DNA from 3 places in the Citrobacter sp. Igbk 17 genome. Region 1 is predicted to be linked to each of the others. Evidence: predicted binding sites of a transcription regulator. Region 1 holds the regulator's gene; each other region holds the start of a gene.
The links. Region 1 encodes LexA, which represses DNA repair genes until DNA is damaged. Its sites were predicted from a motif close to TNCTGTATGTACATACAGNA; they were not measured.
Positions count from the first base shown of each region.

Region 2: the regulator LexA is predicted to act here: its motif matches at 7,924-7,943, upstream of sbmC (DNA gyrase inhibitor SbmC).
Region 3: the regulator LexA is predicted to act here: its motif matches at 7,133-7,152, upstream of dinB (DNA polymerase IV).

Region 1 is NZ_JANEWI010000022.1:60,067-70,694, forward strand. Features, by position in the region: gene pspG (envelope stress response protein PspG) at 1-76, opposite strand, end outside; gene dusA (tRNA dihydrouridine(20/20a) synthase DusA) at 210-1,208, opposite strand; gene NNO08_RS14260 (cupin domain-containing protein) at 1,315-1,803, opposite strand; gene zur (zinc uptake transcriptional repressor Zur) at 1,919-2,437, shown strand; gene NNO08_RS14270 (CsbD family protein) at 2,482-2,691, opposite strand; gene dinF (MATE family efflux transporter DinF) at 2,828-4,147, opposite strand; gene lexA (transcriptional repressor LexA) at 4,269-4,877, opposite strand; gene NNO08_RS14285 (diacylglycerol kinase) at 4,987-5,355, opposite strand; gene plsB (glycerol-3-phosphate 1-O-acyltransferase PlsB) at 5,527-7,947, shown strand; gene ubiA (4-hydroxybenzoate octaprenyltransferase) at 8,007-8,879, opposite strand; gene ubiC (chorismate lyase) at 8,893-9,390, opposite strand; gene malM (maltose operon protein MalM) at 9,571-10,518, opposite strand.
Region 2 is NZ_JANEWI010000038.1:19,613-30,240, reverse strand. Features, by position in the region: gene NNO08_RS19065 (1-propanol dehydrogenase PduQ) at 1-786, shown strand, start outside; gene pduS (cobalamin reductase PduS) at 783-2,138, shown strand; gene pduT (propanediol utilization microcompartment protein PduT) at 2,141-2,695, shown strand; gene pduU (propanediol utilization microcompartment protein PduU) at 2,695-3,045, shown strand; gene pduV (propanediol utilization protein PduV) at 3,050-3,502, shown strand; gene NNO08_RS19040 (acetate/propionate family kinase) at 3,487-4,701, shown strand; gene NNO08_RS19035 (L-threonine kinase) at 4,794-5,660, shown strand; gene NNO08_RS19030 (DUF496 family protein) at 5,700-6,035, opposite strand; gene NNO08_RS19025 (FUSC family protein) at 6,274-7,332, opposite strand; gene sbmC (DNA gyrase inhibitor SbmC) at 7,440-7,907, opposite strand; gene dacD (serine-type D-Ala-D-Ala carboxypeptidase DacD) at 8,032-9,204, opposite strand; gene phsC (thiosulfate reductase cytochrome B subunit) at 9,356-10,123, opposite strand; gene phsB (thiosulfate reductase electron transport protein PhsB) at 10,120-10,628, opposite strand, start outside.
Region 3 is NZ_JANEWI010000034.1:16,660-27,287, reverse strand. Features, by position in the region: gene proB (glutamate 5-kinase) at 1-527, opposite strand, end outside; gene phoE (phosphoporin PhoE) at 817-1,872, shown strand; gene crl (sigma factor-binding protein Crl) at 1,930-2,331, opposite strand; gene frsA (esterase FrsA) at 2,389-3,633, opposite strand; gene gpt (xanthine phosphoribosyltransferase) at 3,732-4,190, opposite strand; gene pepD (cytosol nonspecific dipeptidase) at 4,452-5,909, shown strand; gene dinB (DNA polymerase IV) at 6,061-7,116, opposite strand; gene lafU (putative lateral flagellar export/assembly protein LafU) at 7,255-8,175, opposite strand; partial or broken gene NNO08_RS18080 (flagellar biosynthesis protein FlhA) at 8,087-9,805, shown strand; gene NNO08_RS18075 (hypothetical protein) at 9,919-10,170, shown strand; gene NNO08_RS18070 (C40 family peptidase) at 10,167-10,628, opposite strand, start outside.

The DNA of each region.
Region 1 (10,628 bases):
CGAGGATGCCCAACAGTGATATGCCAGTGACCATCAACATGATAAAAAAGCCAATCACAAAAAGTAGTTCCAGCATGACGCTCTCCCGAAATGAAATTCTCTCCATTGCATTACAAGAAACATGCCAAAATTAATGCATTGATTTATAACGAAAACGCCCCGCGATAAAACGCAGGGCGTGGTGAAATTGACTAACTTTTGGTGAGAACTTAACGCTTATCTGCGACCAGTTTCAGCGCATGTTCCAGAACGTTAATATCAGCCCCGGCTTTATGCGCATTTTCACTCAGATAACGACGCCACTGACGTGCGCCTGGAATGCCCTGGAACAACCCGAGCATATGTCGGGTCACATGCCCCAGATACGTCCCCTGACTCAGCTCCCGCTCAATATAGGGATACATGGCGCGCACCACGGCGACAGGGTCAGCATCCGGAGTAGTCGCAGCAAAAATTTCACGGTCGACCGATGCCAGAATCCCCGGGTTTTGATAGGCTTCCCGACCCACCATTACGCCGTCCATATATTGCAGATGCGTCTTTGCTTCTTCCAGTGATTTAATTCCACCGTTTATCGACATCGTCAGGTGCGGGAAATCACGCTTCAACTGATAAACACGGTCATAATCCAGCGGCGGGATCTCACGGTTTTCTTTCGGGCTTAACCCGGACAGCCAGGCCTTGCGGGCGTGGATGATAAACATCTCACACTCACCGTTACCGGAAACCGTATTGATGAAGTCACACAGGAATTCGTAGCTGTCCTGGTCATCAATGCCAATACGCGTTTTCACCGTCACCGGAATCGACACCACATCGCGCATCGCCTTCACGCAATCGGCGACCAGTTGCGCATTCCCCATCAGGCAAGCGCCAAACATCCCGTTTTGTACGCGATCGGAAGGGCAGCCGACGTTGAGGTTAATCTCGTCATAACCTCGTGCTTCAGCCAACTTTGCGCACTGGGCCAGCGCGGCCGGATCGCTCCCACCTAGCTGCAGTGCAACCGGATGTTCTTCTTCGCTATACGCCAGGTAATCGCCTTTGCCATGAATAATTGCCCCGGTGGTCACCATCTCCGTATAGAGCAACGTCTGGCGGGACAGCAGGCGCAAAAAGTAACGGCAGTGTCTGTCCGTCCAGTCGAGCATCGGCGCGATAGAAAAACGATGAGCGGGAAAAGCGGTAGACTGAGATTCAGGCAGCATGGCGAATATTCAAGCATCCGGTTAAAAAAGGGGCGCTACTATAGCATAGACCGTTGCGATAGTGAGCCACATCGTCGTGGATAGCGCCCTTCGTTCGCGTAGATCGTCATTTCCGCCCAGGTTTTCCGTCGTGTGGACCAAAAAACTGTGGAGGATGGTCAACCCAGCGATCCTCACGCGTGACCGCGTAGACCGGATTGAGCGGATAGTAGATACGGTTATGCTTCTTGTTCGCCTCACCGACGACCAGCAGCCGCACCTCGTCGCTGGTGTTGTTGATAAAAGTGTGGCACACGCCGGTTCCTGCCGGAAAACCGACGCTATCGCCGGGTTCCAGCTTCCATAAGTAACCATTTATCCAGGCTTCCGGGTAGCCTTCCAGCACGTAGATAAACTCTTCTTCATCGCTTTCAGCGTGTGGATAAGAAGTACGACGCCCCGGCGGCAGGCGTTCGTGATGAATGCCTAATCGCCCTAACCCCAACCTGCGGGCCAACGGCGCGCCAATAGAAAATAGCTCATCGCTACCTGGATAGGTGGAGTCATCAGGCCCCTCAACTTCACGCCAGTGGCGAATACAATCGGGTCTTTTCATGTTAATTTTCCAGTGTTGCGATGCGTCAGGTATAGCACACAGCGGTGGATCTCGGCGTTTTAAGCAGAACATGATAAAGTAAGGGATTAACCTTCCACACAAATCGAGGCGCCAAATGGACAAAACCACCACGCAGGAGTTATTGGCTCAAGCTGAAAAACTCTGTGTGCAACGTAACGTGCGACTAACGCCACAACGCCTCGAAGTGCTGCGCCTGATGAGCCTGCAGGAAGGGGCGATCAGCGCCTATGATCTGCTTGATCTGCTGCGGGAAACCGAGCCGCAGGCCAAACCCCCTACCGTGTATCGTGCGCTTGATTTTCTGCTTGAACAAGGTTTTGTGCACAAAGTGGAATCCACCAACAGCTATGTGCTCTGTCATCTGTTCGATCAGCCAACCCATAGCTCGGCAATGTTTATTTGTGACCGCTGTGGCGTGGTAAAAGAAGAGTGTGCGGAAGGCGTGGAAGATATTATGCATACGCTGGCAGCTAAAATGGGATTTGCTCTGCGCCATAACGTGATTGAAGCCCACGGCCTGTGTCCGGCATGTGTGGAAGTGGAATCATGCCGCCATCCTGGCGATTGCCAGCATGACCATACCATTCAGGTGAAGAAGAAAGTCGGGCGGTAAATAAAAGAGCGAACATCCTTGTACTCTCAGGAGGGAGGGGTTAATTACCAGCGGTAATCGTTGCGTTTTTCCCAATCTTTAACTTCTTTCTCCGCCTGATCTTTCGCGTACCCGTATCGTTCCTGGACTTTACCTACCAGTTGGTCGCGTTTACCTTCAATGACCGTCATATCATCATCAGTCAGTTTGCCCCATTGCTCTTTCACTTTACCTTTGAACTGTTTCCAGTTACCGCTGACTTCGTCTTTATTCATCATCAAGTCCTCATCGTTAGGTTGTGAATAGCGAGAGTGCTGCGCCCGGATACATGCTGTTTTTGCTGGGCGTGATAATAAGTGTAGTCAGGGATTCTGGGTTTTATTTACTATTCAGAATTTTTAACCATAAGCATCAGGCAAACCAGGTGCCATTACGCCAGTGACGTCGCCAGATGAAGGCCAGTGAAAGCCCGCGCAGCGCGAGAAAAACGGTTAACGCCAGCCACAAGCCGTGGTTTCCAAGCCACGGTAAAGCCAGTAGCGTTAACGCGAAACCCGCGGCCGCAACGGCCATGCTGTTACGCATTTCCGCGGCTCGTGTTGCGCCAATGAACATCCCGTCCAGCAGATAACACCAGACGCCCACCAGCGGTAAAATCACCTGCCAGATGAGATAGCGATCGGCCAGAAGTTGGATCTGCGGCAATGAGGTCAATAGCGTAATGATCTGCTCGCCGAACAGGGCATAGACCAGGGAAAACAGGATCGCCACGATACCCGACTGCCGGCAAGCCGCCCGCCAGACATCCAGCAACTGGCTACCATCGCGTGCCCCATAGGCCTGGCCAGAGTGCGCTTCTACAGCATAGGCAAATCCGTCCAGCGCGTAGGCGGTAAACGTCAGCAGGGTCATCAGAACGGCATTAACCGCAATGATATCGCCCCCCAGACGCGCGCCCAGCACCGTGATAGCGCCAAAACAGAGTTGCAGCAGCAACGAGCGCAGCATGATGTCGCGGTTAAGCGCCAGTAAACGGCGGAAGTTGCCGCGCCACGCAAGCTTCAACATCGCCAGCGAAATTCCGCGTATATGCAGGACTTTACGTACCATCATCAGGCCGATCAGCAAAGTGGCATATTCGGCAATCACCGTCGCCAGCGCCGCGCCCTGCACGTTCATATGCAGGCCCATCACCAGCCACAAATCGAGCGCGATGTTAAGCACATTGCCAACAATCAGCAGGATAACCGGCGCGCGTGCATACTGGACGCCAAGCAGCCAGCCAAGCAGCACCAGATTTGCCAGCGAGGCGGGCGCGCTGAGCCAGCGGATTTCCAGGAACCTTCGGGCCTGCTCCAGCACCGCTTCACTACCTCCCACGATATGTAACGCCAGGCTGATAATCGGTGTACGAAACAGTGCGATAAGCAATCCGGCACCCAACGCCAGCATCAGCGGCTGAACCAGCGCGCGTGCCAGTGCCTGCGGATTTTTCGCGCCGAACGCCTGGGCTGTCAGACCGGTGGTACTCATGCGTAAAAACAGCAGCAGCATAAAGAGAAAACTGGTCGCTGTTGCGCCAACGGCAACGCCGCCAAGATAGACCGGGCTATCCAGATGACCAATCACCGCCGTGTCCACCAGCCCCAGCAGTGGAACAGTGATGTTGGAGAAAATCATCGGTAAGGCAAGGTGCCAAAGTGCTTTATCAGAGGAGGTAAAGAAAGGCATGGAAAGGAGCCTGAAAAGAAATTAACGCGTTTTTGTAGACCCGATAAGCGTAGCGTCATCGGGCAATTTGCCGGAGAGCGGCGTAAACGCCCTTTCCGGCCTACAGGAAATCAGCTGATCATTACAGCCATTCACCGTTACGAATCACGCCAACAGCCAACCCTTCAATAGTGAAGCTTTGCTCACGTAGATCAACAATAATTGGCTTAAACTCGCTGTTTTCTGGCAGAAGTTCAACCTTGTTGCCCTGCTTTTTCAGGCGCTTAACCGTGACTTCATCATCAATACGGGCAACAACGACCTGGCCGTTACGTACGTCCTGCGTTTTATGCACAGCCAGTAAATCGCCATCCATAATCCCGATATCTTTCATCGACATACCGCTGACGCGCAGCAGAAAATCGGCGTTCGGTTTGAACAGTGATGGGTCAACCTGGTAATGGCCTTCTATGTGCTGCTGTGCCAGAAGTGGCTCACCGGCCGCGACACGACCAACAAGCGGTAAGCCTTCCTCTTCTTCCTGCAGCAGACGAATACCACGCGATGCGCCAGAAACAATTTCCAGCACACCTTTCCGCGCCAGCGCTTTCAGGTGTTCTTCAGCCGCGTTTGGGGAACGGAACCCCAAACGCTGCGCGATCTCCGCACGCGTCGGTGGCATACCTGTCTGGCTGATGTGATCTCTAATGAGATCAAACACCTCTTGCTGCCTGGCCGTTAACGCTTTCATTCCGCCCCCTGGGTGTATATACAGTTATGCTGTGAGTATATACAGCTAAAGGCGAATTTGGAACCGCAAACTGCACAAAAAACAGGAGATTTATGAAGTTGTGGAATCTTTATCGCAAATGCGACCACAACAGGATGCCCCAGGTGATCAGAGCGACGAAAATAGAAAGCAATACCGCAGCCGATCCCATATCTTTCGCCCGGCCAGAAAGCTCGTGATACTCAGAACCAACTCGGTCGACAACCGCCTCAATGGCGCTGTTCAGAATTTCAACGATCATCACCAGCATCACCGAACCAATCAGCAGTACGCGGGTAATTGCGTCAACGTCCAGCCAGCAGGCAATGGCTACCCCCAACAGTACGGCAACGCTTTCCTGACGGAATGCCGCCTCATTGATCCATGCGGCGCGGAAACCTTTCCAGGAATAGCCTGCTGCTTTGATAATCCGGGTGAATCCAGTGGTATTATTGGCCATCAAAAGAACCTTTTTACATTATTAGCGTTAGTATTATTGTCTCGTTACCCTGTTTGTTTCAGGGCATAAGCAAAGCTGCGCGAAGTATGACGGGATACCACAGAAATTCACTAAACTTTCTGATATCCTTGCAGCGCATTTGCATTATTAACCAGAGGCTTTACATCGTTTATGTCCGGCTGGCCACGAATTTACTACAAATTACTGAATTTACCATTAAGCATCCTGGTAAAAAGCAAGTCTATCCCGGCGGAACCCGCCCCGGAATTGGGACTCGATACCTCTCGTCCCATTATGTACGTCTTACCGTACAACTCAAAAGCTGACTTGCTGACACTGCGTGCCCAATGTCTGGTGCACGACCTCCCCGATCCCCTGGAACCGCTGGAGATAGACGGGACTTTGCTGCCGCGCTACGTGTTTATACACGGCGGCCCGCGTGTATTCACCTATTACACGCCAAAAGAAGAGTCCATCAAGCTGTTCCATAACTATCTCGATCTGCATCGCAGCAACCCCGATTTGGATGTGCAGATGGTGCCGGTATCGGTGATGTTTGGCCGAGCCCCAGGGCGCGAGAAAGGCGAGGTCAACCCGCCACTGCGCATGCTGAATGGCGTGCAGAAATTCTTTGCCGTCTCCTGGCTGGGGCGCGACAGTTTTGTCCGCTTCTCACCTTCCGTCTCCCTGCGCCGCATGGCAGACGAACACGGCACAGATAAAACCATCGCACAGAAACTGGCACGCGTGGCGCGTATGCACTTTGCCCGCCAGCGCTTAGCCGCGGTTGGCCCTCGCCTCCCTGCCCGCCAGGATCTGTTTAATAAACTGCTGGCCTCAAAAGCCATCGCACGCGCGGTGGAAGATGAAGCACGCAGCAAAAAAATCTCCCATGAAAAGGCGCAGCAAAACGCTATCGCATTGATGGAAGAGATTGCCGCGAATTTCTCCTATGAGATGATCCGCCTGACGGACCGTATCCTGGGCTTTACCTGGAACCGTCTGTACCAGGGAATTAACGTTCACAATGCCGAGCGCGTACGCCAACTGGCGCACGACGGGCATGAAATCGTCTATGTGCCGTGCCACCGCAGCCATATGGACTACATGCTGCTGTCGTATGTTCTGTACCATCAGGGGCTGGTTCCACCGCATATCGCTGCAGGTATCAACCTGAACTTCTGGCCGGCAGGTCCGATTTTCCGTCGTCTGGGCGCATTCTTTATTCGTCGTACGTTTAAAGGCAATAAGCTCTATTCCACCGTATTCCGCGAATACCTGGGCGAGTTGTTCAGCCGTGGTTACTCGGTTGAATACTTTGTCGAAGGTGGCCGCTCACGTACCGGCCGTCTGCTTGACCCGAAAACCGGCACCCTGTCGATGACCATCCAGGCGATGCTGCGTGGCGGTACGCGTCCGATTACCCTCGTTCCGATTTACATCGGCTATGAGCATGTGATGGAAGTGGGAACTTACGCCAAAGAGCTGCGTGGCGCGACCAAAGAGAAAGAGAGCCTGCCGCAAATGCTACGCGGTTTGAGCAAGCTACGTAATCTGGGTCAGGGCTACGTTAACTTTGGCGAACCTATGCCATTGATGACCTACCTGAATCAGCATGTGCCGGAGTGGCGCGAATCTATCGATCCTATCGAGTCTATTCGCCCGGCCTGGCTGACGCCGACGGTAAATAACATTGCCGCCGATCTGATGGTACGCATTAACAACGCAGGCGCAGCTAACGCCATGAACCTGTGTTGTACCGCGTTACTGGCTTCCCGTCAGCGTTCTTTGACGCGCGAGCAGCTAACCGAACAGCTCGATTGCTACCTGAGCCTGCTACGCAATGTGCCGTATGCTTCGGATACGACAGTACCGACACAAAGCGCCAGTGAACTGATCGACCACGCCTTGCAGATGAACAAATTTGAGGTTGAGAAAGACACCATCGGTGACATCATCATTCTGCCGCGAGAGCAGGCGGTACTGATGACCTACTACCGCAACAACATTGCGCACATGCTGGTGCTACCTTCGTTGATGGCCGCGATTGTGACTCAGCACCGTCGGATTTCACGCGCCGCATTGCAGCAGCATATTGAAGCGCTATACCCGATGCTGAAAGCAGAGCTGTTCCTGCGTTGGGAGCGCGATGAGCTTGCCGGTGTGATTGACGAGCTGGCCAACGAAATGCAGCGTCAGGGTCTGATAACCCTGCAGAACGATGAGCTGCATATCAACCCGGTTCACTCTCGCACGCTTCAGCTGTTGGCTGCGGGCGCACGTGAAACACTACAGCGCTATGCCATTACCTTCTGGCTGCTGAGTGCGAACCCGTCCATCAACCGCAGTACACTGGAAAAAGAGAGCCGCACCGTGGCACAACGTCTTTCCGTACTGCACGGTATCAACGCACCGGAGTTCTTCGATAAAGCCGTGTTCAGCTCTCTGGTGCTGACGCTGCGTGACGAGGGCTACATCAGCGATACCGGTGATGCCGAACCGGAAGAAACGATGAAGATTTATCAGATGCTGGCCGAACTGGTCACATCCGATGTGCGTCTGACCATCGAAAGCGCAACGCAGGGCGAGTAAGCATAAAAAAACCGGTCAAAATGAAATGACCGGTTTTTATTTTGCAGGTTAAGCCAAACTCAAAGGTGCCAGTAGCTCATCGCCAGCCCTAAGAACAGCACCAGCCCCACATAGTTATTGTTCATAAACGCTTTAAAGCAGGCATCCCGTTCACGATCGACAATCAGTTTCTGCTGATACACAAACAGCGCGCCCGCCACCAGCAGTGACCAGTAATAGCCCAGTCCTAACCCATTCAACCAGCCCACCGTCGCCATCAGCGCCAAAACACCGACCTGCAGAATGCCAATAATCAGCTTATCGTTCTGACCGAACAGAATGGCGGTCGATTTAATGCCAATCTTCAGATCGTCATCACGATCAACCATCGCGTACTGGGTGTCATACGCCACCGCCCAGAGAATGTTGGCGAGGAACATCAACCAGCAGCTCAGCGGAACAGATTCACTGACGGCGGCGAACGCCATGGGAATAGACCAGCCAAACGCCGCCCCCAGCACCACCTGCGGCAGGTGCGTATAGCGTTTCATGAAGGGATAAACCCACGCCAGTGCTAACGCCGCAACGGACAACAAAATCGTCATCGTGTTAAGAGTCAGAACCAGCAGGAAGGCGAGCAACACCAGCACAACAAACAGCGTTCGGGCCTCTTTCTCCGTGACTGCACCGCTCGGCAGCGGTCGGTTTGCGGTGCGTTTGACGTGTCCGTCAAATTTCCTGTCGGCATAATCATTCACCACGCATCCGGCAGCGCGCATCAGCCACACACCGGCGACAAACACCGCCAGTATCCACAATTGCGGTACGCCAGGGGTCGCTACCCACAGCGCCCACAGCGTCGGCCAGAGCAGCAGTAAGGCGCCAATTGGCTTATCCGTACGCATCAAGCGGTGAAACGCCAGCAGCTTATTCTGCGTCAGACTCCACTCCATCTTTATCTTCCTCTCAGTACAACGGCGATGCAGGCAAAAAAAGCTCGGTAAGCATCAGCGGCTTACCGCTCAGCCGCAGGCGGGAACGACGTCCCCACAGCGCTGCATCGCGGCCAATCTCAATAAAATCGCGGGTCAATGTCGATGATGTAAACAGATAGCGCCCGAGCGGGGTTTTCCCCAGATTTTGTAAAGCCAGTTCGGGGCCGCACAAGGTGGATTCCGGCACGACAGTCCGACCGGCAAGCCACGGCTCACCATCCGCGCATAACAGGATTTCCCGCAACCAATAGCGGGATTCTGCCGGCAACAGCGTCAACTCTTCAGTGACCTCATTTTGCCCAACGAATCCTTCTCGTATCAATGTTACGGTGACCTGTTTTCCCTGCTGCTCAAAACGTTTGGTCATGGAATCTTCCAGTAACAACCAGTCGAGCAATTGAGGGTCAAGCGACGGGATCGCATCAAAATAACGCAGAGCACGCAGTTGCGTTAACGCGGGGTGTGGCATGCCTTACTCTCCGATTCATAACCTGAGGGCATTGTATCGCAGAAAAGGCTTTGCGGGGTGAGCAAACACGATTAAGTGATCGGTAGGGCAACATAAGTGTAACAAGTAGCATCGAAGGATAAAAAAAGGTGCGCCAGGAGACGCACCAGTTGTTGCAAAATCAACAATGTGGGGAGATGGTTACCCCTTGCCTTTTACACTGCTGATAAAGGTGGAACGGGCAGATTTGGATCCCAGACGTTCAGCTTCATCAAGCAGCTTCAGCGCTTTATCAACATCACCTTTCGCCACGGCATCCTTAATCGCCTGGTTAAAATAGTTCTCAGTGTCATTCAGCACCGGTTCACTTTTCTTCACGGGTTGCGGTGCCGGCGCGGCTACCGCGGCAGCCGGAGCCGCATAAGCCACCGCAGGCGCTGCGGTATTACCCACTGTCACCGGCCCCGGGCCAGAGGAACCAAATAACGGCCCAACCAGCACGCTGGAGGTGCTGTTGGTTTTCACCTGCAGTTTCACCAGACCATCGGTAGTATGGCGGGCAATCGGGTCCGGAATATCCGGAACAGCGTTGCCCACACCCTTGGCATACGCTTTCGCCGGGTCAAGCAGCGTGGTGGTCTGTTGGAGATCTTTATCAGTAGTAAAGACCAGAACATAAAGCTTCTGCTGTCCCAGCGCTGGCGTCAGACGCATCACGCCTTCCAGGCGATCCGCACTCATCACACCCGGAGCCTGGTAGGTAAAGTAACTGCTGGGGAAGAACGCAGATGGCGTCATGTTCTGATCAAGAATTAAGACGTTTGGCGCAAATACACTGGTTTGTTTGTTAACTTCACTGCTCAGCGTCAGGGTCAGTTCACCAATGTTGGCCGGTACGCTATAGGCGGCTACCGGGCCGCTAATACCGGCAATGTCCAGACGCTGTCCCGCTGTCGCCAACGGGGTTGACTGGGTTTTCGATTGGTCGACTGGCGTCCAGGTCAGCTGTTGCAATGCAGCCGTCGGAATCGACGGTGCAGCGGCGGTGTCCTGCGGAACGATATTCACATCGGCCAGGCTGATTCCAGGAACGCTGGCAAATAACCCTGCCGATAAACAAAGGGCAACGAGACTTTTCTTCATTTTCATTGTTATCACCTCAGATAGCATGGGTTCAGCGGTGGCCAGGCAATAGCGCGCTAAACCGTAAGTAAGAGGGGCTTACGCCCCTCTTTAGGTCATTACGTCAGGTTAATGCT
Region 2 (10,628 bases), on a different contig from region 1:
GAAATTGAAACCTGTGTGGCCATTCCCACCACCAGCGGTACAGGCTCGGAAGTAACCAGCGCCTGCGTGATCAGCGATCCGGAGAAAGGTATTAAATATCCACTATTTAATAACGCCCTTTACCCTGACATGGCCATTCTTGATCCTACGCTGGTTGTCAGCGTCCCTCCTGCCATTACTGCGAATACCGGTATGGATGTCCTGACACATGCGCTGGAAGCCTATGTATCGATAAAAGCCAGTGACTTCACGGATGCGCTGGCGGAAAAAGCCGCGCAAATTGTCTTCCAGTACCTACCTGTTGCGGTTAGCAAAGGCGATTGCCTGGCAACTCGGGGGAAAATGCACAATGCATCTACATTGGCAGGGATGGCATTTAGCCAGGCGGGGCTGGGCATCAATCACGCTATTGCCCATCAGCTCGGTGGTCAGTTTCACTTACCCCATGGGCTGGCTAACGCACTGTTACTCACTTGTGTCATTCAGTTTAATGCACGCGACCCACGGGCGGCAAAGCGCTACGCCCGTTTTGCGAAAGCCTGCCATTTATGCCCGGATAGTGCGAATGATACGGCGGCACTCAATGCACTTATTCATCATATTGAACAACTCAAAAAACAGTGCGCAGTACCGGCATTTATTGATGCACTGAAAGACGAGAAGCATACCTGGTCGCAACGTATACCGGCGATGGTTCAGGCCGCGCTGGCTGATGTCACGTTGCAAACCAATCCCCGCGTAGCCGATGCCAGTGCCATTCAGGAACTGCTTGAGGAATTATTATGAATACAGCCATGACGGCAGAACATGTTCTTTATGACGCACAAACGATACGCGATCGCGTGCGTGCAGCAGGCGTGGTTGGGGCCGGTGGTGCAGGGTTTCCTGCACACGTTAAACTCCAGGCGCAGGTTGATACGTTTCTGGTGAACGCCGCAGAATGCGAGCCAATGCTGAAAGTCGATCAACAATTAATGGCGGTGCAAGCGGCGAGGCTGATACGTGGCGTTCAGTATGCCATGACAGCAACAGGGGCCAATACAGGCATTATTGCCCTCAAAGAAAAATATCAAAAGGCCATCAATGCGTTAACACCACTTTTACCGACCAACATCAGGTTACATATTTTACCCGATGTGTATCCGGCCGGTGACGAGGTGCTGACCATCTGGATGGCAACGGGACGACGGGTTCCTCCAGCCGCGCTGCCCGTTAGCGTAGGCGTGGTGGTCAATAACGTCCAGACCGTGCTCAATATCGCCAGAGCGGTTGAACAGCAGTACCCCGTTACCCGTCGCACGCTAACCGTCAACGGTGCGGTCGCCAGACCGTTAACGCTGAGTGTTCCCATCGGTATGTCTTTACGCGAAGTCCTGGCACTGGCGGGTGGCGCCACCGTTGACGATCCTGGTTTTATCAACGGCGGTCCGATGATGGGTGGCCTGATTACTTCGCTCGATACTCCCGTGAGCAAGACCACCGGGGGGCTACTGGTATTGCCCAAATCCCATGCGCTGATTCAACGACGAATTCAGGACGAACGCACCGTGCTTGCGGTTGCAAAAACCGTTTGCGAGCAATGTCGTCTGTGCACTGATTTATGCCCAAGACACCTAATCGGTCATGAACTATCACCGCATCTGCTGGTTCGCGCAGTGAACTACCAACAGGCAGCCACACCGCAGTTGCTGCTCACTGCCCTGACCTGTTCAGAATGCAATGTCTGTGAAAGTGTGGCTTGTCCGGTGGGCATTTCACCGATGCGTATCAACCGTATGCTCAAACGTGAACTACGGGCGCTTAACCATCGTTATGAGGGACCACTAAATCCTGAAGACGAAATGGCGAAGTACCGTTTGATTCCGGTTAAACGACTTATCACCAAACTTGGCCTCAGCGATTGGTACCGCGACGCGCCCTTGTCTGAGGCAGATTACACCACAGACGAAACAACACTACTGTTACGCCAGCATATTGGCGCCAGTGCTATCCCCTGCGTGCAAAAAGGTGAACGTGTAGTTCGCGGCCAATGTGTTGCTGATGTACCCGAGGGCGCGTTAGGCGCACCTGTCCACGCCAGTATTGACGGTCTTGTCAGCGAGATAACCGGGCAATCCATCACGGTAATAAGAGGTTAATCATGTCTCAGGCTATAGGGATTTTAGAACTCACCAGCATCGCCAAAGGGATGGAAGCCGGTGATGCGATGCTAAAAAGCGCGAATGTGAATTTGCTGGTCAGCAAAACCATCTGCCCTGGAAAGTTTTTACTGATGCTCGGGGGTGACGTAGGCGCAGTGCAGCAGGCCATTGCAACAGGGACGTCTCTTGCTGGCGATATGCTCGTCGACAGTCTGGTGCTCCCAAACATTCATGCCAGCGTTCTCCCGGCAATTAGCGGTCTTAACAGTGTGGATAAGCATCAGGCCGTCGGGATTGTTGAAACCTGGAGCGTAGCGGCTTGTATCTGTGCCGCCGATCGTGCAGTTAAAGCGTCCAATGTCACGCTGGTACGGGTACATATGGCATTCGGTATTGGTGGTAAATGCTACATGGTTGTCGCGGGCGATGTTTCCGATGTCAATAACGCCGTGACAGTCGCCAGCGAAAGCGCCGGGGAAAAAGGTCTGCTGGTTTATCGCTCCGTCATACCACGCCCGCATGAAAGCATGTGGCGGCAAATAGTGGAGGGATAATGGACAGACAACCGCCGACGGATCGCATGATCCAGGAATACGTACCCGGCAAGCAGGTCACGCTGGCGCACCTTATTGCTAATCCAGGTAAGGATTTATTCAAAAAGTTGGGGTTGCAGGATTCAGTCTCGGCCATTGGTATTTTAACCATTACGCCCAGTGAAGCCTCAATTATCGCCTGTGATATTGCCACGAAATCTGGTGCGGTAGAGATCGGATTTCTCGATCGTTTTACCGGTGCAGTCGTACTGACGGGTGATGTTTCAGCCGTTGAGTACGCGCTGAAACAGGTAACCAGAACGCTTGGCGAAATGATGCGTTTTACTGCGTGCCCTATTACCCGGACGTAACCACATGAAACGCATCATGCTAATTGGCCCCAGCCAGTGCGGTAAAACCTCGCTCACACAATGCCTGCGCGGAGAAGCACTTCATTACCAGAAAACTCAGGCGATTGTCTGGTCGCCAACGACAATAGACACGCCGGGTGAATATCTTGAGAACCGCTGCCTGTACAGTGCGTTACTGGCCAGCGCCTGCGAAGCCGACATTATCGCTCTGGTACTGAATGCCGACGCCCCATGGTCACCTTTTTCTCCCGGCTTTACTGGCCCAATGAACAGACCTGTTATCGGCCTCGTTACCAAAGCCGATTTAGCTAACCCTCAGAGGATTTCACTCGTAGAAAGCTGGTTGGTGCAGGCAGGAGCGCAGAACGTGTTTATCACCAGCGCGCTGGAAAATACCGGGGTCGATGAGATGTTCATTTTTCTGAATGCAAAGGAACCGTCATGTCTCATAAAATAATGGCCATAAACGCGGGTAGCTCTTCACTTAAGTTTCAGTTACTGGCGATGCCGCAGGGTGAAATGATCTGCCAGGGACTGATTGAACGTATCGGGATGTCTGACGCGCAGGTCACGCTTAAAACACCCGTACAGAAATGGCAGGAGACGTTACCCGTTGCCGATCACCGTGAAGCAGTAACGCTGTTACTGGAAAAACTGCTTAGCCTGAACATCATCAAGAGTCTGGAAGAGATCGATGGCGTCGGTCATCGCGTCGCACATGGTGGTGAGTCTTTTAAAGACTCCGCCCTCGTCAACGATGAAACACTGGCCGAAATAGAACGCCTTGCAGAACTGGCGCCACTGCATAACCCGGTTAATGCGCTGGGGATCGCCGTTTTTCGTCAGTTATTACCCGAAGCCCCTGCCGTTGCAGTTTTTGACACTGCTTTTCATCAGACGCTGACTGAGCCTTCTTTTATTTATCCTCTGCCCTGGCGCTATTACTCAGAGCTAGGAATTCGGCGTTACGGTTTTCATGGTACCAGCCACAAATACGTCAGTACCGCGTTGGCTGAAAAGCTGGGTGTCCCGCTCAGCGCACTGCGCGTCGTATGTTGTCATCTTGGTAATGGCAGCAGCATCTGTGCCATCAAGGGTGGAAAATCGGTGAATACCTCGATGGGTTTTACACCACAGTCTGGCGTGATGATGGGTACGCGCAGCGGAGATATTGACCCGTCTATTTTGCCGTGGATTGCCCTGCGTGAAGGCAAAACACCGCAGCAACTTAACCAACTCCTTAACAATGAGTCGGGATTACTTGGGGTTTCCGGTATCTCATCAGACTATCGTGATGTTGAACGCGCCGCAGATGAAGGCAACTCACAGGCTGCACTCGCACTTACGCTGTTTGCAGAACGAATTCGCGCCACAATAGGCAGTTATATTATGCAGATGGGCGGCCTAGATGCTTTGGTATTTACGGGTGGAATTGGTGAAAACTCAGCCCGAGCACGCGCTGCGATTTGCCACAATCTGAATTTCTTAGGTCTGGCCGTTGATGATGAAAAAAATCAGCGCAACGCAACCTTTATTCAAACTGAAACTGCGCTGGTCAAAGTGGCCGTTATAAATACCAATGAAGAGTTGATGATCGCGCAGGATGTTATGCGTATAGCGATATCAGAAACTGTGACATTGGGCATTCCTGCTTAATCCTGCCGCACCGCAAATTGCGGCAAATCATGGTAATAGCGCGATCGCCATGACACTATGCGCCGAGGATTGCTGATCACAAAGGTGAAGACGTGGCTGTTGCGCAATGTCCCGCATCGTGCGGAGAACTTATCCAGGGCTGGATTCTGGGCAGTGAGAAACTAGTCTCCTGCCCGGTTGAATGGTATAGCACCGTCGAGGTCAGCTCTGGTTCACCACAGGTGGATGAACGGCCACTGTCGCGAGCGATGGTTGACCGGTTATTGCAGCACTGGCACTACCCGGCGCATATCAGTCAGGATATTCGAATAGATATCCAGTCAACGATTCCCATTGCGAAAGGAATGGCCAGTAGCACCGCGGATATTGCCGCCACCGCGCTTGCCACCGCTCATTTTCTGGGTCATCAGCTAGATGAACCTACACTGGCGCAGCTTTGCGTTTCTCTTGAACCTACCGACAGCACCGTTTTCCATCAGTTAACCCTTTTCGATCATAACGACGCCTCTACGCAAATTCCCTGTGAAGCGCAGCCCCAGCTTGACCTGTTGGTTCTGGAAAGCCCGGAAACACTACGTACCGCGGATTATCACCGCATTCCCCGCCAGCCCGGGCTACAGGCAGGTGCTCCCGCGCTTAAACGCGCATGGGAAAAAGTACAGGAAGCCTGTATTAGTCAAAATCCCTATCGAATGGGAGAGGCGGCCACGCTTAGCGCAATCGCCAGCCAAATGTTGTTGCCAAAACCAGATTTCGATTCGCTATTGGCGCTGGTAGAAGAATGTGATTTATACGGGGTGAATGTTGCGCACAGCGGCAGCGTGGTGGGTCTGATGCTGGACAGAAAACGTCATGATGTTGATTACATCAAATGGATGCTGGCACAGAAAAAACTGACAACTCACTGGCCTGAGCAGCATTTACTGCGGATGGTAACAGGTGGGGTAAAACTACAGTAGGGGCCACTGCTTAGCAGTGCCCCCTACTGCCATAAAACGTTACTCTGCTTTCGCTTCGCCGTTTTTCACTTCACCCATGGCTTTCAGCTTTTTAGAGATATCACGACGCTCTTTAGAGATCTCTGCATTTTTGATGATGTAATCATCTACACGATCTTCATAGTCGCTTTTCATGCTGGCGATGATGCCCTGGATAGCATCAACGCTCATGCCCGGCTTGATGTAGTCGCTCAGGTTGTCCAGCAGCAGGACGCGTTTCTGGTTGTCACGGATCTTTTTCTCAACGTCCTGGATTTCACGTTGCAGTTTGTTTTTACGACGGAACAGACGAACAAATTCCAGCACGTCCTGGAAAGAAGGCTTGGTAGTTTCCATTTTTACACCCCTGATAATGTGAGATTCGGATTCGTTAAAACAACGGCTAAAGTGGGTCAACATTACTTTCATGCCCGCCATACTTCAAGTTGCATCTGCATTGATAATGCATGGCTGAAACCTGAATTATCGAGGGTAAAGCCATTGCAGTTACCAATGGTTTTAGCCTTTTTCAATATCATACCCTTAATCTTTGCTGAATCGAAGCAGCAGTAGAACCAATCCCCTCATCTGCTCTTTATTTGCGCAGCGCGCGACAAATTAAATGTGAGAGCAATTCCAGTTGCCGTGCCATCTCCATATTCAACCAGACATAGCCGTGAATAGGTGTTTCAGCAACATTATCGCCTTTATGCTCAGCGATGAGTTGGCGCAACTCCTCCACGGTGTCGTTGAGTTTTTCCGTATTGGCGAGTATCGGCTGTGGATTGCCTTCATAAAGCGCATGAGCGATCGTCAGTAGCGCCTGTTGCGTTCTGAGCTGAGTTTCACGCAGGGTATGCGCGTTCAGCATCACAAAGTGGCTGGTACGCGTCGCCCACAGCGCGTTGATCTGCAGCTCAAGCATGCACACCAGATTGCGGTTAACCGTCTGAATAGCTTCAAAGATTGATTTTTGGATGTGGGTCTCTTTACTGGCAGGAACAATTAGTCCACGCATTTTGACAACGTCACTCAGTAGTTGTTGTAAATGCTTCTCCAGTCGGGGCTGTTCGAGCAAGTTAGGTGACAACGCAGCCTGATACACCCGGTTATACCCCGTGACACAATGCGCCAGTTGAATACGCCAGTGAATAAATGCCCGCTGCGGCCAGATACCGGTAAACAGCATCGCCAGTAACGATCCCAAAATCACGTCGCCACCGCGCCACAACGCTGTATTCATGTCACCCGCGGGAGCCCCGACGACGACGGCAAGCGTTATGCCAATCAGCAATGCCTGATAGGGTTTTTTACCTAATGCCAGCCAGCCGCAGAGAAACATCGCCACTGCGCACCATATCAGCATAAGCGGAAGTGACAGGAGTTCGAGACGCAGAGCAACCAGCCCAAGTACTGAGCCCAGAATCGTCCCGCCAATGCGTTCAAGCGCTCTTGGGACGACGTTACCCCAGAATGAAATGGGCCCCATAATCACCACCAGCGTGATCAGAGGCCATGTACCTTCAGGAATATCCAGCAGGCGAACCAACAGAAAAGTAAGAAGAAACGCCAGCGCAATGCGAATACCGTGCACCACGCGATAATGACGATACAAACGAATTTCAAAAGGACTCAGCGACTTATCGGCACGCACTCATCCACTCCGTCAGGGAATAGCAAAGAACAGAATTGTACCTGCTTTTTTAGTGAAAACATCACCGTTATCAGCAGGACTTTCACCCTGATTTACGCAAAAAACAGCTACTTCGGCTGTACTGGCACATACATTTCGATGTCCCAGTAACCGTCTTCCATGCCATTATTCATATAAATCTCAAAACAGGGTTTGGCTGCTATCTGGTATGTTGCGTCCTGCAGCAGAAGATTAAAAAATTGATACCATGGCGTCGCAAAGTCATGATTTTCAACACGAGCAACAGCAATAGCATACTCACCACCGGCCAGTTCAGTCAGTATCACTCCTTCGCTGTTCTCTGGGATCTCGAAATTCTCTGCGACGGAAACCACAGTATCGCAGCGCAGTTTGTCAGCAGGCACAACATCCGGGTTGTCGTAATAAACGGCGATCCATTCCAGCGGCACTATCTGCTTGTCATCCACCCACATGACTAACTGCTCAAAACCCTGCTTTACCGTTTGCTCCCACGGTCCAACCATGTGAAAACCGGCAATCCTGCGTTTATCGACCTGCTTTATCTCGTACTCCATATAACCTCCGTCATTACACTGTATTTATATACAGTGTAATTTTTGTGTATTACGGCCACAAGGAAATAGTGATTATTATGTGAGCAGTTTCGCACTCTTGCCAGTCAGTAGCATGGGTGAAAAATTACACCTTATGGTGGAAGTAATCGCTCAGACGCGAAAATACGCCGCCTTTACTGACCGATTCCAGGGTGACCAGTGGCCAATGCGCCACCAGCTTATCCCTGTCATAGAGTTCAATTTCCCCCACGCGTTGATGCGCGGCAATAGGCGCTACCAGTTCTTTCTTATCAAGAACATATTTTGCTTTGATATTCTGGACTTCAGCCTTAGGTAGCGCCATCCAGAAATCCTGCTCGGTGCCGAGGCTAATGTTTTCTTTATCGCCATACCAGATTCGTTCGACGCCGACTTGCTTACCGCTACGCAACACCTGCACCGTATCAAAATTTTGTTGCCCCCACTGCAGCAGTTTGCGTGCCTGATCCTCGCGTCCTTTCGCGCTCTCGGCGCCCATGACCACGGCAATCAAGCGACGCTGTCCATCAACTGCGGAGGCAATCAGGTTAAATCCTGCCCCGGATGTGTGCCCGGTCTTCAGGCCATCGATGTTCATCGTTTTATCCCACAGCAGTCCGTTACGGTTTTGCTGCGTGATACCGTTCCAGGTAAGACTCTTCTCACTGTACATGTGATAGAACTCAGGTTCCCCGTGAATAATCGCCCGGGACAACACGGCCAGATCGTAGGCCGAGCTATGCTGGCCTGGCGCGTCCAGCCCATGCACCGTTTCGAAATGTGTATCTTTAAGCTTCAGCTTCTCAACATAACTGTTCATCATCGCGACAAACTGTGGCTGTCCACCCGCGATGTAATCAGCCAGCGCCACGCATGCATCATTGCCGGAATCAACAATTAAGCCACGGCTTAAATCACGTACTGAAACGCGATCGCCTTCTTTCAGGAACATTAATGATGAGCCGACAAACACCGGATTATCTTTCGCCCATGCGTCACGTCCGACAGTGACGATATCCGTTGGGCTAATGCGATGGCTATCAATCGCACGATCGACAACATAGCCGGTCATTAACTTGGTCAGGCTGGCGGGGTTGCGTTGCTGGTGTTCATTACCGGCAGTCAGGATTTGGCCCGTGGTGTAGTCCATAAGCACCCACGCGCCAGCATTGATGGCAGGAGGCCGGGGTGCAAAACTGGCGACATCAGTCGCATGAGCGGACGAAAAACTTATCGCGAATAGCGAAGCGGCAATAAACAAACGGCGTTTCAACAGCATGTCCTCATAACCAGGAGAAATAGCCGTTCTTTTTACGGAAGTTCTGCCGAACAAACATGGATAAATTGCAAGAAAATGTGACATAAGGCACATTTTCTTGCTGTTAAAGAAAGAATGTCAGACGGGCTTCCCCTGCAAAATACGCGCAGGATTAGCCTTTATGTGATGCGGTTTCTGCATGATGGCTGCGATGACGGTGATAGCCGTCAATCATGCTGCGAAAGATTTGCCCCGGCGTGTCACCCAATGTGCACAGGTAAATATGTGCACAAATGAACAGAATGCCAACAATCGCCAACACCATATGCAGCACCAGTACCACCGGCCCGGCGCCGATAATCTGCGGGTAAAGACAGAGCAACCCGGTAATGATTAACAGCGGAACCAACGCATACATGATGGCCAGATAGGCTAACTGTTGCAGGGGGTTAAATTTATTCTCCGCTGTTGCCGCAAACGGATGTGCCTCACCTTTCATTATCCCATACAGATAAAAACGCGTTTGCAGCAGACAACGCTTTATCAGCCCGCTGAATTGCACACGATAGTGGCAACCGTTGCCGCTGGTGGCATTGATCATGACGAAGCCAATCCAGAAAGCCAGTAATGCGAATCCACACCAGGTGTGCACCTGCACCATCAGAGCTACCGGTCCGATAGAAAAATGGCCGAACAAACCGCTTAGCAGAAGCAGAATAAAAAGCAGCGCATTTCCCCAGTGCCAACGGCGGACAGCCAATGAGTAAAGGTAGTCACGGTGCTCTTCTCCAGCAGCCGTTTTGGGTGCCAGCATTCGACGCAGCAGTGCATGTATCACCAAACCGGCAATCATCAACAGAATGACTACACCTGCATAAATGAGCCACAGCGGCCAGTAGTCTGGCGCATAGTTAAGCTCTGCTCCCCAGATAGAATTCATACTTTTCCCTCCTGATGAATCTCTTTACGCCGGAAAATGCTTACTGCACCGCTACGCGTATCCTGCTGACGGTAAACCTCTTTTTGGTGAATCCAGTGCTGAATTTCAGGGTCATCACGGCGACCAAACCTCAGCGCATCCGTAGGGCATACGGAAACACAGGCAGGCGATTGTCCAGCGTCCAGACGGGTATCCGCGCAAAAGTTACATTTATCTGCAATTCCTGTTTGTGGGTTCAGGTAGCGCACATGGAACGGACAGGCGGCAACGCAATAATCACAGCCAATACAGCGTGACTTGTCCACCTGCACAATGCCGTTTTCGTCCCGAAACGAAGCGCCAGTCGGGCAGACGCTGACACAAGGCGCATCTTCACAGTGCTGGCAGGAGACGCGGACAAACTGGAAGTGAGACAGCACCTCAGGTTCATTTTCCGGTGAGCGGATCTGCACCTGCAGCCGGCTAAAACCTTCTGGCACGTCATTCAGGACTTTGCAGGCAACCG
Region 3 (10,628 bases), on a different contig from region 1:
GTAAACAGACCCTGTTGATCGGTCAACAGCAGCAGCTTATCGGCACCCGCCAGGATCGCCGCCAGCGCCGAAAGGTTGTCGTTATCACCGACTTTAATTTCAGCAGTCGCCACTGCGTCGTTCTCATTGATGACGGGAACAATGTTGTTATCCAGCAGCGCACGCAACGTATCGCGGGCATTAAGGAAGCGCTCTCTGTCTTCCATATCCGCACGCGTCAGCAGCATCTGGCCGATATGAATACCGTAAATTGAGAACAGCTGTTCCCATAATTGAATCAATCGACTCTGCCCTACCGCCGCCAACAGTTGTTTCGACGCTATCGTCGCCGGGAGTTCAGGGTAACCAAGATGCTCGCGCCCGGCTGCAATCGCGCCCGAGGTAACGATAACAATACGATGCCCTGCGGCATGGAGCTGCGCGCACTGGCGAACCAGTTCGACGATATGGGCGCGGTTCAGGCGGCGCGATCCGCCCGTTAACACACTGGTGCCAAGTTTTACCACCAGCGTCTGGCTGTCACTCATGATTCTCTGCCATTCAAAATTGGGGAAAATGATATCAAACGAACGTTTTAGCAGGACTGGCTCCGGTTGCCAACAGCCAGCGCACAAAGCATGAAATTTTATTGCGCAGGATCAGCAAGCGTAGCGGCAGATTTTGACGCATTTATTACAGACACAAAAAAACATTCTTTTTTAAAAATATTCTTACTTTGTCATAAAACGTTCATTGCCAGACGTTAAAAACCTTCCTGTCTTTTAACGGGGATCACACCCAGTAAATATTAGCGCGTACTTTAAATCAGGAATGAAAATGAAAAAGAGCACTCTGGCATTAGTGGTGATGGGAATTGTTGCATCGGCGTCCGTACAGGCGGCAGAAGTCTATAACAAGAACAGTAATAAACTGGACTTGTATGGCAAAGTCAAAGCGATGCACTACATGACTGATTATGACAGCAAAGACGGCGACCAGAGCTATATCCGCTTAGGTTTTAAAGGCGAAACGCAAATTAACGATCAACTGACCGGTTATGGTCGTTGGGAAGCTGAGTTCGCAGGAAATAAAGCGGAAAACGAAACCAATCAGCAAAAAACACGTCTGGCTTTCGCCGGTGTGAAATTAAAAGATTTTGGCTCGTTTGATTATGGTCGTAACCTGGGTGCGCTGTATGACGTGGAAGCGTGGACGGATATGTTCCCGGAATTCGGCGGTGACTCTTCCGCACAGACCGATAACTTTATGACCAAACGTGCCAGCGGCCTGGCCACTTACCGTAATACCGACTTCTTCGGCGTTGTTGATGGTCTGGATCTTACCCTGCAATATCAGGGCAAAAACCAGGATCGCGATGTGAAAAAACAGAACGGCGACGGCTTTGGTACCTCCGTGACGTATGACTTTGGCGGCAGCGATTTCGCCATCAGTGGTGCATATACCAACTCCGACCGTACCAATCAGCAGAACCTGCAAAACCGGGGTACCGGCGATAAAGCAGAATCCTGGGCAACAGGTTTAAAATATGATGCCAATGATATTTATCTGGCAACGTTCTATTCTGAAACACGCAATATGACACCTATTTCCGGTGGCTTTGCTAACAAAACTCAGAACTTCGAAGTGGTCGCTCAGTACCAGTTTGACTTTGGTCTGCGTCCATCCCTGGGTTATGTGCTGTCAAAAGGTAAAGATATTGAAGGCGTAGGCGATGAAGATCTGGTGAATTATATCGACGTGGGCGCGACCTATTATTTCAACAAAAATATGTCAGCCTTTGTTGATTATAAAATCAACCAACTGGATAGCAATAATAAGCTGGGCATCAACGATGATGATATCGTCGCGGTGGGTATGGTCTACCAGTTTTGATATAGCATAAAAAAAGCCGGATGGGGTTGCTCCACCATCCGGCTTTTTTTCTGTTCATTATGCCGTTAATTTAACCGGCTCATCCTTAAAGTCGTCAGCAGGCTCCAGCGCCAGATTCAGTGTCGTTAACAACCCACGCAACTTTTCATGAAACTCGCGTAAGGTGTATTCCAGTCGCTCTACCACTTCAGTCTCTTTAATCGGCACGGCGGTCCAGTTGCCGTCTTTATCGAACAAACCAAACTGGTAGCTGTACGTAAAGCGTTTCTCCTGCGCTTCCAGCTCCATCCACCAGCCCCAAAATTCACGTTTCTCTGGTGCCGGTTTCACGTTGACGCAAACAGCCAGACAATCGAAAAAGAATCGATTATCTTCGCACTGCCCTTCGCGGATGTATGGGCCAAGCGCGGTGAATTTTTTGATCAATCTGCTTTTCGGGTGTCCACTCGGTAACGTCATTGCGATCTCCTTAGGTGAAGCAACTGTTTTACCAAACCAATAAAATTTAGCAATCTATTAACACAATCTATGATTGATCCACCCGGTAATTTCTTGCAGCGCTTTGTCAAAATTGCGATACACCGGGTTGAACGGAACCTCCAGCAGCTTACCGTCAGAAGATGACGAAGTAATTAAGCGAGACTCCTCTTCCGGACTAAACGGATCGTTTTTCCAGAACCCCGAGAGCATTGGCGTTGGACAGCGACGGCCCAGCAGCCCTTGTACCTTTAATGAATAGCGGTTTAGCTCGACGCGCAGCGCTTCATCGGACGCATCGTGCATCCCCAGACGGCTGGCCAGAACGTCAAGATACATTTCCGGTACTGAAGCCTGACGCTCTGGGTCGCTAAGCAGCGCATGGACCACCGGTCCCAGACAGGCCACAGCTTTCAGGCGCGACGATTCAAGATAGGCCAGGCGTACTGCGACGTTAGCGCCAAAGCGAAAACCGAATGCTGCCACACGGGTATGATCAACCCAGGGAATATTTGGCAGCGCTTTTAATACATGTTGATGCAGCAGGCTGGAATCCTGGGTCAATTTCCATTTTGACGAGAATCCGACCGAAGGCATATCCAGCGTCAGCATGGCAATACCACGCGGAGCGAAATAGCGCTCATACAGGGTGTAGTAGTCGGTTTGCATGGAATCCAGGCCGCCGCACATCAGCACTGTCGGGAACGGGCCGTCGCCTTTTGGCATGTGCAGGAAACCGGTTACCGGCGCACCGCCGGCAACGGCAAATTCCATCTCGCGCAGCGTACCTGGCAGTCGTTGGGCCGCCTCTTCGTAAGCGCGGTTGGCCAGGGCCTGCGCCTGTTCTGCCAGCTCATCACCTTTTAAATGCGGGTATGCTGCAATGTTGTACAGCGTGGAGGCATGCAGCCAGTGGCGACCACTCACCTGCGGGTCCTCTTCCATAGACGCTTTCTGTTGCCAGTCCATCGCCTGCTTCGCCCACTCGTAGATCCAGTTTCCACCACGATAGCCAATGACCGTATCGTAGAGCTCTTTATCCGTGCGTTCGGCTTCGCTCATGACGATACGCGCCTGCACTTCAAGGATTTCACGCGGATCGACCCCACGCCAGATCCACATCAGGCGATTCACCATGCGATACCAGTGCGGGATTGTTTTGCCATCCAGAGCGGACTGCACAGACGGTTGCGCGCCGTGGTTAAAACGACGAACCAACGTTGACGTTTCAGGATGTTTGAAGCGGGGTTTAAACAGAACTTCGCTGAGGTTAGCCTGCGACATGATTACGGCCTCCATGAGTACTCACTAAGGCATAGTGTAACCTGACACCGCACAAAAAGAACAACGCCCGGCAGTGCGGGCGTTGAAAACTTTTTAGATTAGCGACCAGAGATCGGCGGAACAAATACCACGCCCATATCCCACGGCTGCTCAATCCAGGTATCCTGCGGGATATCAACCACATAGTCATTCACCAGCGGACGACCTGCCGGCTTAGCGAAGATAGTGACGAAATGCGCTTTAGGATACATTTCGCGGATAGCAACAGCGGTACCACCGGTGTCTACCAGGTCATCGATCACGATGAAACCTTCACCGTCACCTTCCGCACGCTTCAGCACTTTCAGTTCGCGCTGATTGTCGTGATCGTAGCTGGAGATGCATACGGTATCGACATGACGAATGCCCAATTCACGCGCCAGCAATGCGCCCGGCACCAGACCACCACGGCTAACGGCAATAATGCCTTTCCATTGTTCAGAAGGCATCAGGCGGCTTGCCAGTTTACGTGCATGGACTTGCAACATGTCCCAGGTGACGACGTATTTTTCGCTCATGTGAAGTGTCCCAGCCTGTTTATCTACGGCTAATTAATAAATTGAGGGTGAACCAGGTTGCGCGAGATTATAGAGACCTGACGCACTAAAAACCAGTGTTTCGCGGAATCCGCGCCTCTTTTTACATGCTTTATACTAGCCGTCAGCGAAGAAAGTGGTATTCTCAATCGCATCGCGCAAGCCTGACTTGTGGTGTTTTTAATTCCGCTAACCCCGTGGCCTGCAAGTCAATTTTGTAGGACATCGCCAAGGAGACTCAACGTGTCTGAACTGTCTCAGTTATCCCCGCAACCGCTGTGGGATATTTTTGCCAAAATCTGTTCTATTCCTCATCCGTCCTACCATGAAGAGCAACTCGCTGAACACATTCTGAGCTGGGCCCAGGAGAAAGGTTTCCACGTCGAGCGCGATCAGGTTGGTAATATCCTGATTCGTAAACCCGCTACCGCAGGAATGGAAAATCGCAAGCCGGTTGTTTTGCAGGCGCACCTGGATATGGTCCCGCAAAAAAATAACGACACCGTGCACGACTTCACCAAAGATCCGATCCAGCCGTATATTGATGGCGAATGGGTAAAAGCCCGTGGTACCACGCTGGGTGCAGATAACGGTATCGGTATGGCGTCTGCGCTGGCGGTACTGGCTGATGACAACGTGGTACACGGTCCGCTGGAAGTGCTGCTGACCATGACCGAAGAAGCGGGCATGGACGGCGCATTTGGTCTGCAGGCGAACTGGCTGCAGGCTGATATCCTGATCAACACCGACTCTGAAGAAGAAGGTGAGATCTACATGGGTTGCGCAGGGGGTATCGACTTCACCTCTAACCTGCCGCTGTCCCGTGAAGCTATTCCTGCTGGCTTCCAGAACTTTAAGCTGACCTTAAAAGGCCTGAAAGGCGGTCACTCCGGTGGCGAAATCCACGTTGGCCTCGGTAATGCCAACAAGCTGCTGGTACGCTTCCTGGCAGGCCACGCCCAGGAACTGGATCTGCGTCTGGTTGACTTCAACGGCGGTACGCTGCGTAACGCTATTCCGCGCGAAGCCTTTGCGACCCTCGCCGTTGCTGCCGATAAAGTTGATGCGTTAAAAGCGTTGGTCAGCACGTATCAGGAGATCCTGAAAAACGAGCTGGAAGCAAAAGAGAAGAATCTGGCGCTGCTGCTGGATGCCGTCAGCAACGACAAAGCCGCACTGACTACCCAGTCTCGCGATAGCTTCATTCGTCTGCTGAACGCGACGCCAAACGGTGTAATCCGCAATTCCGACGTGGCAAAAGGCGTTGTAGAAACCTCGCTGAACGTTGGCGTTGTGACCATGACTGACGATAATGTACAGATTCACTGCCTGGTTCGTTCGCTGATCGACAGCGGTAAAGACTACGTGGTAAGCATGCTGGATTCCCTGGGCAAGCTGGCTGGCGCGAAAACGGAAGCCAAAGGTGCGTATCCTGGCTGGCAGCCGGATGCAAACTCACCGGTTATGCACCTGGTGCGTGAAACCTATCAGCGTCTGTTCAACAAGACGCCGAATATCCAGATTATCCACGCAGGTCTGGAATGCGGTCTGTTCAAGAAACCGTATCCGGATATGGACATGGTTTCCATTGGGCCGACTATCACCGGCCCGCACTCTCCGGATGAGCAGGTTCATATTGAAAGCGTCGGTCATTACTGGACGCTTCTGACCGAGCTGCTGAAGTCTATTCCCGCGAAGTAAGTCTCTGCAATAAATGCCGGATGGCGCTGCGCTTATCCGGCCTACGCGCTGGTTTGTAGGCTGGATAAGGCATTTACGTCGCCATCCGGCCTGCACGCTGATTTGTAGGCCGGATAAGGCATTTACGCCGCCATCCGGCAATACGTTAGCGTCAAATCCCCAACAGTAGCTGTCTTTCCATCTGCGGATCCAGCAGCGTTACGTGTAATCCCACCAGCCTTACCCCGCGCCCTCCCCGACGTTCATTCCAGGTATTGCGCGCCGTCGCGATCAGATCCTCTTTATTTAAGCGCGGCCAGACGTGTTCCTGCGTCGTCTGCTGAAAATCATTAAACTTTAACTTCACCCCCTGACGGGCGATGAAGAGATCAGGTTTAACCTTTGCCAGCCGCCGCTCCAGTTCCGGGTAGAGTCGCTCAATAATCGCCTCACACTCCGACCATTCATGAATATCTTCCGCCAGCGTGCGCTCGACACCGACTGACTTTCGCAGCCTGTCGTTATTCACATCGCGTTCATCAATACCCTGACTACGTTCCCACAGCACACGACCAAACTTACCAAACCGCTTAAGCAGCAGGGCCAGATCGTATTTTTGAACATCTTCACAGGTCCGCAATCCCATCGATTCCAGTTTCGCGGCAGAGACTTTGCCGACGCCGGGTATTTTCCCCAACGGTAACGTTCTGAGGAATTCGGGAACATCCGCGGGAGTAATCACATATTGCCCGTTGGGTTTATTCAGGTCGGAGGCGATTTTGGCCAGAAATTTAACCGGAGCAACCCCCGCAGAAGCGGTTAGCTGTAGTTCGTTGAAAATCGTCTGACGGATCTCTTGTGCCATCAACGTGGCCGAGCCGTGGCAGTGGGGACTGTCGGTCACATCAAGATAGGCTTCATCCAGCGAAAGGGGTTCGATGAGCGAGGTATAGCGAGAGAAGATGGCCTGAATCTGGCGAGAGGCCTCTTTATAAGCGTCGTAACGGCCGGGTAATAAGGTGAGATGCGGGCACAGTTTTAGCGCCATTCCTGTAGGCATTGCGCTACGCACACCAAACTTTCGTGCCGGGTAATTGGCGGTGCTGATGACACCCCGGCGTTCGCGACTGCCACCAATAGCAATGGGGATGTCGCGCAGGGCCGGGTTATCACGCATTTCCACCGCCGCGAAAAAGCAGTCCATATCGACATGTATGATTTTGCGCATCGCTCGCCTCCCATAATACTGTTTAAGTATACAGTATTTTTATGATATGAGAAGCCTGCACCCGACCCGCAAAATGACAAATCCATGATGAATGCCAGACGGGATTATGCCCCCCTAATGTGAAGGGCGAAAACCCCCTTAATGAACGACGGGAGCAGGTTGTTGGCGCAAAGACGTCACCTTCTTCTGTTTATCCAGTTTGTTCACCAGCGGCTGCACAATTTTCTCTCCGTGCTGGCCAAAATATTGATACAGCGTGTCAGAGGCACTTTGCGTCAACACCATGATTTCAATGCGTCGGTTACCTGCACTTTCAGGATTCTTGGCATCCAGCAGCATTTGATCGGCCATTGCGCTAACCTGCATCACTTTACTCTGAGGCATTCCGGCATCCTCCAGCACACGACGGGCCGACAGTGCACGGTCGCCGGAGAGATTCCAGTTGTTATAGACATTGCTCTTGTAACTCATCGCGTCCGTATGCCCGGTGATGATGAGTTTGTTGTCCAGCGAATCAAACACCGGGGCCAGTTCAACCAGCAGCGCGTTAAAAAAGGGCGTAATTCTGGCGCTACCCCGTTCAAACATATTCCGGTTCTGGTCGTCTTTAATCAATACGCGTAGCCCCTGGGGCACAATCTCCATCTCCAGGTTGGCTTCCATATGCGCATTCCTGGCAATCACGCTAATGTCGGTTGCCAACTCACCCAACTCGCTCGCCGATTTTTTCTTTAACAGGGCCGTTTTCTCATTCACATCACGCGCTTTCTTTTCTGTTTCTGCGCTCACCGTTGCCGTCTCTTTCGGTGCAGCGGTCTTCTCTTTATCCAGATTCGCGCGGGTGATACTTTGATTTTTCGTCGTAGAAGGTAGAGGTTGCTTGCCAATCTTATTCAGTGGCGCAAGCCCACCGCCGTTAAAGATGGATTGACCATGCAAGGCCGCCACGATGTTTTCTCGTTCTGATTTACTGACGCTGTTTACAATCAACTTCATTGTGGTAACCAAAGGCGCAGAGCGAATCTCCGAGGTTTCTGCCCGCTTTACGCTGGACGCCATGCCCGGTAAGCAGATGGCGATCGATGCCGATCTGAATGCCGGGCTTATCAACCAGCAACAGGCGCAGACTCGCCGTAAAGATGTCGCCAGCGAGGCCGATTTCTACGGTGCAATGGACGGCGCATCAAAATTCGTACGCGGGGATGCCATCGCCGGGATGATGATACTGGCGATCAACCTGATTGGCGGTGTCTGCATCGGAATCTTTAAATACGATTTAAGTGCCGAGGCGGCCTTCCAGCAATACGTGTTGATGACCATCGGTGACGGCCTGGTTGCGCAAATCCCGTCTCTGCTGCTATCGACGGCTGCGGCAATCATCGTGACGCGCGTCAGCGATAATGGCGATATTGCTTCCGACGTTCGCACACAACTGTTGGCCAGCCCTTCCGTGCTGTATACCGCCACCAGCATTATGTTCGTGCTGGCGGTGGTACCAGGGATGCCGCACTTCCCGTTTCTGATTTTCAGCGGGCTGCTCGGGTTTACCGCCTGGCGTATGAGCAAACGACCGAAAGTCGCAGAAACTGAAGAGAAGAGTCTCGAAACGCTGAGCAAAGCCATCGCCGAAACCAGCGAACTGCAGGTCAGTTGGGAGACTATTCCGCTGATTGAACCCATTAGCCTGAGTCTGGGCTACAAGCTGGTGTCGCTGGTGGATAAATCGAAAGGCAATCCGCTGACCCAGCGCATTCGCGGCGTACGGCAAGTTATCTCCGATAACAACGGCGTGTTGCTACCAGAAATTCGTATTCGCGAAAACTTCAGGCTGAAACCCACGCAGTACGCCATTTTTATCAACGGAATCAAAGCCGATGAAGCAGATATCCCCGCAGATAAGCTGATGGCGCTCCCCTCCAGTGAGACCTATGGCGAGATTGATGGTGTGTTAGGTAACGATCCGGCTTACGGGATGCCCGTCACCTGGATTCAACCGGCGCAGAAAGCAAAAGCGCTCAATATGGGTTATCAGGTTATCGATAGCGCCAGTGTGATTGCGACACATGTGAATAAAGTCATCCGCAACTACATCCCTGACCTGTTTAACTACGACGATATTACACAATTGCATAATCGCCTCTCCTCGATGGCACCGCGGCTGGCTGAAGATCTCAGTGCTGCATTGAACTATAGCCAGCTGTTGAAGGTGTACCGGGCACTGCTTATTGACGGTGTTTCATTGCGCGATATCGTCACGATCGCCACTGTACTGGTCGCCAGTAGTGCCGTTACCAAGGATCATATTTTGTTAACCGCTGATATCCGTCTCGCGCTGCGCCGTAGTATTACCCACCCGTTTGTGCGCAAAGATGAGCTGGCGGTATACACGCTGAATAATGAGCTGGAGAACTTGCTGGCGAATGTGGTGAATCAGGCTCAGCAAAGCGGCAAAGTGGTGCTCGATAGCGTACCGGTCGATCCGAATATGCTCAATCAATTCCAGACCACTATGCCGCAGATTAAAGAACAGATGAAAGCCGCGGGTAAAGAGCCGGTACTGCTGGTCGCACCGCAGCTACGTCCTCTGCTCGCGCGCTATGCGCGGCTGTTTGCACCCGGACTGCAAGTACTGTCGTATAACGAAGTACCGGACGAACTGGAATTAAACATTATGGGAGCGTTGAGCTAACGTAAACCCAGGGCGGCAACTTAAGTCTTAACTTACTTTGTCGCTTTATTACATTACGTAAGAAATACAGGCAATTGATGGGATCGCATTACACTTACAGGGACTGAAATGTAATGGCACGGAAGCAGGCTGAAAAAATGGTGCCTCACGAACCGGGGCATCGTCGTTATTCCCGACAATGGCTAACGTTTATGGAGTTTGTCCATCGGCAGGAGGAGGCGAGCACATCCCCCCGCCAAAAACATCGACCGAAACGTAAAGAGCAGGCTTCCGCCACGTATTTACTGTTTGAACTGTGCGAGTTGCTCTTCGTCGGCGTACTGATCTTTGCTTTTATGACGCTACTCCTGCTGATTATGAATTAAAGAATCGTATTCTCCGTAAGAATACGCCGGGCGCCGAGGTAATGGTCTTGCCAAAACGCATCAGATAAATGACTTACCCGAATACTTTCTCCCGTGCGTGGTGATTCAATAAACTGATCCTGCCCCAAATAGACGCCCATATGATCGGCAATATCCCGACTGTGAATGTGAAAGAACACGAGATCACCACGACGAAGATCGCGATCAGCCACAATCGTTGCCCGTCGATAGTGATACATTTCGTTCGCCGTACGGGGCAACTTTGCTGCCAGTATTTTGTTGTAGGCGTAAAAAATCAGCCCACTGCAGTCAAAGCCCTGATCCGGGCTGGTCCCGCCCCACAAATAAGGTTTACCCAGTTGCTGCTCGAGACGATGGATAGCCACTTCAGTGATGTTGTGCAAATGATCGCTGCTAAGAAAATGTGCGTTCTCGGCGAGCGCCTGCCAATGGTGATC